DNA from 2 places in the Variovorax sp. FG153 genome. Region 2 is predicted to be linked to the other one. Evidence: riboswitches for the same ligand, from Rfam matches in the RefSeq annotation. Region 2 holds a riboswitch; the other holds the start of a gene.
The links. Region 2 has a riboswitch for glycine ahead of gcvT (glycine cleavage system aminomethyltransferase GcvT). Riboswitches for the same ligand answer to the same signal wherever they lie in the genome.
Positions count from the first base shown of each region.

Region 1: linked by a shared signal. The riboswitch ahead of ACODT0_RS05320 (D-amino acid dehydrogenase) and the one ahead of gcvT (glycine cleavage system aminomethyltransferase GcvT) in region 2 are both predicted to bind glycine.

Region 1 is NZ_JBMDKG010000003.1:13,176-16,572, reverse strand. It holds gene rfbB (dTDP-glucose 4,6-dehydratase) at 1-851, opposite strand, end outside; glycine riboswitch at 1,111-1,228, shown strand; gene ACODT0_RS05320 (D-amino acid dehydrogenase) at 1,317-2,624, shown strand; gene ACODT0_RS05315 (FIST signal transduction protein) at 2,773-3,397, opposite strand, start outside.
Region 2 is NZ_JBMDKG010000052.1:49,549-52,945, reverse strand. It holds gene ACODT0_RS35475 (acyltransferase family protein) at 1-472, opposite strand, end outside; gene ACODT0_RS35470 (hypothetical protein) at 676-1,227, shown strand; glycine riboswitch at 1,251-1,334, shown strand; glycine riboswitch at 1,355-1,461, shown strand; gene gcvT (glycine cleavage system aminomethyltransferase GcvT) at 1,477-2,676, shown strand; gene gcvH (glycine cleavage system protein GcvH) at 2,725-3,096, shown strand; gene gcvP (aminomethyl-transferring glycine dehydrogenase) at 3,285-3,397, shown strand, end outside.

The DNA of each region.
Region 1 (3,397 bases), on a different contig from region 2:
ATCTGCTCGGCATAGCCCTTGCCGTCGGCGCGCGGGCGCAGTTCGTCAAGCAGCGCGCACACGGTCTTCACGATCTCGATGTTCGGCTTCTCGTTCCAGCCGCCCACGTTGTAGGTCTCGCCGAGCCGGCCGGCCTCGAGCACGCGGCGGATCGCGCTGCAGTGGTCCTTGACGTAGAGCCAGTCGCGCACCTGCATGCCGTCGCCATACACGGGCAGCGGCTTGCCGGCCAGCGCGTTGACGATCATCAGCGGGATCAGCTTCTCGGGGAAATGGAAGGGGCCGTAGTTGTTCGAGCAGTTGGTGGTGAGCACCGGCAGGCCGTAGGTGTGGTGCCAGGCGCGCACGAGGTGGTCGCTCGCGGCCTTGCTGGCCGAGTAGGGGCTGTTGGGCTCGTACTTGTTCTCCTCGGTGAAGGCCGGGTCGGTCTTCGAGAGCGAGCCGTAGACCTCGTCGGTCGACACGTGCAGGAAGCGGAAGGCCGCCTTCGGATCGGCCGGCAGCGCGTTCCAGTAACCCCGCACCGACTCGAGCAGGCGGAAGGTGCCGAGCACGTTGGTCTGCACGAAATCCTCGGGGCCGTGAATCGAGCGGTCCACGTGCGACTCGGCCGCGAAATTGACCACCGCGCGCGGCTTGTGCTCGGCCAGCAGGCGGTCGAGCAGCGCGCTGTCGCCGATGTCGCCCTGCACGAAGACATGGCGCGGATCGTCCTTGAGCGAGGCCAGGGTCTCGAGATTGCCGGCGTAGGTGAGCTTGTCGAGGTTCACGACCGGTTCGTCGCCTTGCGCGATCCAGTCGAGGACGAAATTGGCGCCGATGAAGCCGGCGCCGCCGGTAACCAGGATCATGGAGTCCCCTGTGCTGTGTGATTGCTGAGTCGCGTGGTCGAAGCCTGCAGCCGCGCGGGCGCGGCCGGGCATGGATTATCCCACCCGTGCGCAAGGCCGAATCCCGGGGTTGGCCGGTGCGCAGGGCCCGCCTACAATCGCCACCCATTGCAGGAGAGCGGGCCGCATGCATCGCGCAGGCAGCCCCACCGAAGGCGCAAACTCCCATAAACGCTCAGGTCGGCTCCACGCTTCGCGCGGGACCTGTACTGCAACCACTGAAACGCCGTCTGGAGAGCCAGCACATCGCCCATCGCGGCCGTGCTGCGCCGAAGGAGCAAGTCCGCTGCAAGGTGCAGCGGATGAAACTCTCAGGTACCGAGGACAGGGGGAGCGGCAATTGGACGGCCGTCCGGTTGCGCGCTATCTATTCAGTAGCACGACCTTCAAGCCGTTCAAGCGCTTCGACCTCGAAAGGTACTTGAAATGCGCGTGATCGTATTGGGCGCCGGCCTGCTCGGCGTGACCTCGGCCTACTACCTCCAGCAACTCGGCCACGACGTGACCGTGATCGACCGGCAGGCCACGCCGGCCGCCGAGACCAGCTTCGCCAACGGCGGCCAGATCTCGGTGAGCCATGCCGAGCCCTGGGCCAATCCCAGCGCGCCGCTCAAGGTGCTGCAGTGGCTGGGCAAGGAAGACGCCCCGCTGCTGTTCCGCATCCGCGCCGACATGCGCCAGTGGCTCTGGGGCCTGCAGTTCCTGCGCGAGTGCACGCCCGCGCGCACGCGCCACAACATCGAGCAGATCGTGCGCCTGGGCACCTACAGCCGCGACACGCTGCAGCAGCTGCGCCGCGACACCGGCATCCGCTACGACGAGCGCACGCAGGGCATCCTGCACTTCTACACGACGCAAAAGGAGTTCGACGGCGCCCTCGCGCCCGCCGAGCAGATGCGCGCGCTGGGCTGCGAGCGCCAGGTGATCTCGGCCGACGAGGCCGTGAAGCTCGAGCCCGCGCTGGCCCATATCCGGCCCCGGCTGGCCGGTGCCACCTACACGGCCGAGGACGAATCGGGCGACGCCAACCGCTTCGCGCGCGAACTCGCGAAGCGCGCGGCCGAGGCCGGCGTGAAGTTCCTGATGAGCCACACCATCACCGCGCTGCGCGAGGTGGGCGGCGCCATCGACCACGTCGAGGCCACCGACGCCGAGGGCCGCTTCCAGCGCATCCGCGGCGATGCCTTCGTGATGGCAATGGGATCGCTGAGCCCGCTGCTGGCGGCACCGCTGGGCATCCGGCTGCCGATCTATCCGGCCAAGGGCTATTCGGTCACGCTGCCGGTCAAGGACGCGAGCAAGGCCTACCAGGTCTCGCTGACCGACGACGAATACAAGCTGGTGTTCTCGCGCTACACCTCGGAGTCGGGCGACCGCATGCGCATCGCCGGCACGGCCGAGCTCAACGGCTACGACCGCGACCTCAACCGCGTGCGCTGCGAAGCCATCGTGCGCCGCGTCGAGCAACTTTTCCCCGGCGCCGGCGACACCACGCAAGCCCAGTTCTGGACCGGCCTGCGCCCGGCCACGCCGAGCAACGTGCCGCTGATCGGCCGCACGAAACTCGCGAACCTCTACCTCAACACCGGCCACGGCACGCTCGGCTGGACCCATGCCTGCGGCTCGGGCAAGTCGATCGCGCGCATCGTGAGCGGGCTGGTGCCGGAGGTGGATTTCGCGTTCACGGGACTGCCCCGGCCCGTGGCGGGCGTGGCGCGGCCCGCGCTGGGCTGAGGCCCGGAAAGCGGGTTGCCGGACGCAGAGGACGCGAAGGTTTCGCGAAGGACGCAAAAGCAACCGCCAAGAAATTTCTTGATGGCCTTCTTTCGCGACTTCTGCGCTCCTTGGTCTTCCTTCCGCGTTCGGCTGTCCGATCCCGACTTCAGTCCGCCGTGAACACAGTCAGCACCCCCGTGTAGCCATACACGTGGTGCCGCGCGATCTCGCCCGCGGCGAAGAAGCCGACCAGCGGCACGTCGCCCAGCGCGTGGCGCACGATCTGCAGCTCGGCGCCGGGCGCGCCGAAGTGCGGGCCGCCGCGGCCCGAGCAGCTCACGTAGACGGCGCCGGCGATGCGCCGCGCGGGATGCGGTGCCGCCTCGGCCTCGCCGGCGGCGACGGCGCGCGCGGTGGCCAGGGTCTGTTCCTCGGGCTCGAGCTCCTCGCGGATCTCGGCGCAGATGCGCATCAGGTCGGCGCGCGCGGCCTGGGCGTTGCGGCGGCAGAAGCTCAGGCGCATGCCGGCCTCGGCCACGTCGGCGATCGCGATGCCGCGGCGCGTGGGGTCGAGGCCGATGATGCGGCGCACCAGCACGTCGGCGCCGAGGTCGCCGGTGCGGCGGATGCCATCGCTGCCAGCATCGACCAGGCCCACCAGGGTGGCGCGCACGGCCTCGATGGCCTCCTGCGGCCGCTCGAGCGAGACCTGCAGGTCGGCCAGCAGCACGTCGAGCGCGGGCTCGCCGTCGAGCTGCAGCACGAGGTTGCCGTCGGCCTCGGTGATCTCG
Region 2 (3,397 bases):
GCAGCAGCGGCTTGAGCTCGGCCGCGGCGTCGAAGTAGCCGGCCTCGCGCCAGAAGACCAGATTGGCCACGAAGAAGGCGCCGCCGCCCGCCTGCCGCCCGAGCGCCCTGAACTCGTCGTCGAGCAGCACCCACCAGCCGAAGGCCAGCACCGCGGCAAGCACCAGCAGCAGCGCCGGGAAGATGCGCCGCACGCGCCGCGCATAGAAGTCGCGATAACTGAAGCGGCCCTCGGCCTGCGCGCGCAGCAGGATCGAGGTGATCAGGAAGCCCGAAATCACGAAGAAGACATCGACGCCGATGAAGCCGCCGGGCACCGCGCGCGGAAAGGCGTGGAAGAACACCACCGCGAGCACCGCGACGGCGCGCAGGCCGTCGATGTCGGCGCGATAGGCTTCGGCCCGCGCGGCGGTGTTCGCCGCGATGGCCGGCGCGCGCATCGGCAGGTCGCGAAAGGTCGGGCTCGTGCTCATCGGGGTCGGCAACATCCGGTGCAGCCCGCGCCGTCCGGAGCGCGTTCCGGTCTTGTCGCGAGGGCTTGCCGGGTTGCCGAACGGAAGCGCGAAACCCGCAGCGCACGCACGGGCGACGCTTAAGCCTTTGGTGTTCCGCGCTTCATGAAGATGTCACGCGCATCCGCGATGCTCGGGCTCCATCCCGGACCCGGCGGCACCGCATGTTTCCCACCAAGACCGACAAGGCGCGCGACGAACTCCAGGGCGGACAGCGCACCCTGAGCCAGCGCGAACGGGCCTTGCTGCTGATGGCCGACGGCCGCCGCTCGCTGACCGACTTCAGCCCGCTGTTCGCGAGCCGCGGCGATGCCGAGCAGGCCCTGATGACGCTGGTGGAGCGCGGCTACCTGCACGACCCGCGCACGGTGGCGGTGGTGGAGACGGTGGAGGCCGCGGCGCCGGAACCGCAGCCCGCGCCGGCCGCCGAACCCATCCACGTCTCGACCGCCGCCGACGCCTTCGACGGCAAGCGCTCGCTGGCCACCACGCGCATGTTCCTGTTCGACATCTGCGAGCGCATGTTCGTGCGCCGCGATCCGCGCTTCGCGCTGCAGATGCGCGACGCGCTGCGCGAGGCGCGCGACCGCGAGGCCATGCTGACCATCGCCGCGCTGATGCTGACCGAGGTCGAGAAGACGGCCGGCGCCGAGCGCGCGGAGTCATTGCGCGAGCGCATCGAGCGGCTGCTGCCGCCGGCCGAAGTGATGCACTGAACCGGCGCCGCAATCCACTACACTCGCCCGGGTCAGGAGAGAGCCCCGCACGGGGCCGCCGAAGGCGCAGGGAACCCCCGAACGCTCAGGCAAAAGGACTGACACAGCGCCGGCCCTCGCGGGACGGCGTTTCCTTGCTGGAGAGAGGCCGGTGCCGCAGGCGCCCGGTCCACCGAAGGAGCAAACCCCGATCGTGGGGCGAATCTCTCAGGTAAAGCGGACAGCAGGGGTGGCCCCATGGCGCGAGCCATGGCATTCGATTGCTGCCCCCAGGAGTGCCCCGTGGCTGCTTCCGCCCCCGAATCCGAACTGCTCAAGACCCCGCTGCACGCGCTGCACCTGGAACTCGGCGCCCGCATGGTGCCCTTCGCCGGCTATTCGATGCCGGTCCAGTACCCCGCCGGCCTGATGGCCGAGCACAGGCACACGCGCGAAGCCGCGGGCCTGTTCGACATCTCCCACATGGGCCAGCTGCGCCTGTCCGGGCCCGATGCCGCGGCCGCCTTCGAGACCCTGATGCCGGTCGACGTGATCGACCTGCCCGCGGGCAAGCAGCGCTACGGCCTGCTGCTCGACGACCAGGGCGGCATCCTCGACGACCTGATGTTCTTCAACGAAGGCAACGGCTCGCTGTTCGTGATCGTCAACGGCGCCGGCAAGGTGGCCGACATCGCCCACATCCAGCAGAAGATCGGCCAGCGCTGCCAGGTGCAGCCGCTGCCCGAGCAGGCGCTGCTCGCGCTGCAGGGACCGCAGGCCGCGGCCACGCTGGCAAGGCTCTCGCCCGGCATCGAGCGCTTCGTGTTCATGACCGGCGGCGCGGTGCAGATCGGCGGCATAGCCGCCTTCGTCACGCGCAGCGGCTACACCGGCGAGGACGGCTTCGAGATCTCGGTCGCCGCGAAGGACGCCGAGGCGCTGGCGCGACTGCTGCTGGCCCAGCCCGAGGTCAAGCCCATCGGCCTGGGCGCGCGCAACTCGCTGCGGCTCGAGGCCGGCCTGTGCCTCTACGGCAGCGACATCGACACCAGTACCACGCCGGTCGAGGCCTCGCTCAACTGGGCGATCCAGAAGGTGCGCCGCACGGGCGGCGCGCGCGCGGGTGGCTTCCCCGGCGCCGAGAAGATCCTGGCCCAGCTCACCGCCGCCACCGGCGCGGCCGGCCATCTCGACCACGACACGCTCAAGCGCCGCCGCGTCGGCCTGGTCGCGCTCGAGCGCATCCCGGTGCGCGACGGCACGCCGCTGCAGTCCTTCGAGGGCCAGGACATCGGCCAGGTCACCAGCGGCCTGCTGGGTCCGACGGCCGACCGGCCGGTCGCCATGGGCTACGTGGCCACCGCCTTCGCCGAGCCCGGCACCCGGGTGCAGGCCATCGTGCGCGGCAAGCCGGTGCCGATGGAGGTCTCGACGCTGCCTTTCGTGCCGACCCGCTACTACCGCGGCTAACCTACGCCCCGGCATCGGCCACTTTTTATCCACGAGGAGTTTTTCGACATGAGCATCAAGTACACCAAGGACCATGAATGGGTGCAGGCCGAGGGCGGCAACGCCACGGTCGGCATCACCGTCCATGCGCAGGACGCGCTGGGCGACGTGGTCTTCGTCGACCTGCCCGAGGTCGGCAAGAGCTTCGCCCAGGGCGATGTCGCCGGCGTCGTCGAGTCGGTGAAGGCCGCGGCCGACGTGTTCATGCCCGTCTCGGGCGAGATCACCGAAGTCAACGAGGCCCTGCGCGCCGATCCCTCGCTCGCCAACAGTGCACCGCTGGCCGAAGGCTGGTTCTTCAAGGTCAAGCTGTCCGAACCGGCGCAGCTCGACGCGCTGATGGACGAGACCGCCTACGGCAAATTTGCCGACGAAGCCTAAGTCCTGAAATCGGATTGCCGGACGCAGAGGACGCGAAGGTTTCGCGAAGAACGCAAAAAAGAGAACTGGCTTCGGCATCGCCCCCTGCCTGGTCCTTTTTTCACTGAGTTCTTTCGCGCCCTTTGCGCAACCTTCGCGTCCTCTGCGTCCGGAAGTCCGCTCCCCTGCCTCTTCTTCCCCCGCCCGCCATGCCCACCCCCGCCGCCCTGCCCACCCTGCAAGAACTCGAGAACGCCGAGGAATTCATCGCCCGCCACATCGGCATCGATGCCGACGACGAGGCGCGCATGCTGCCCGTGAT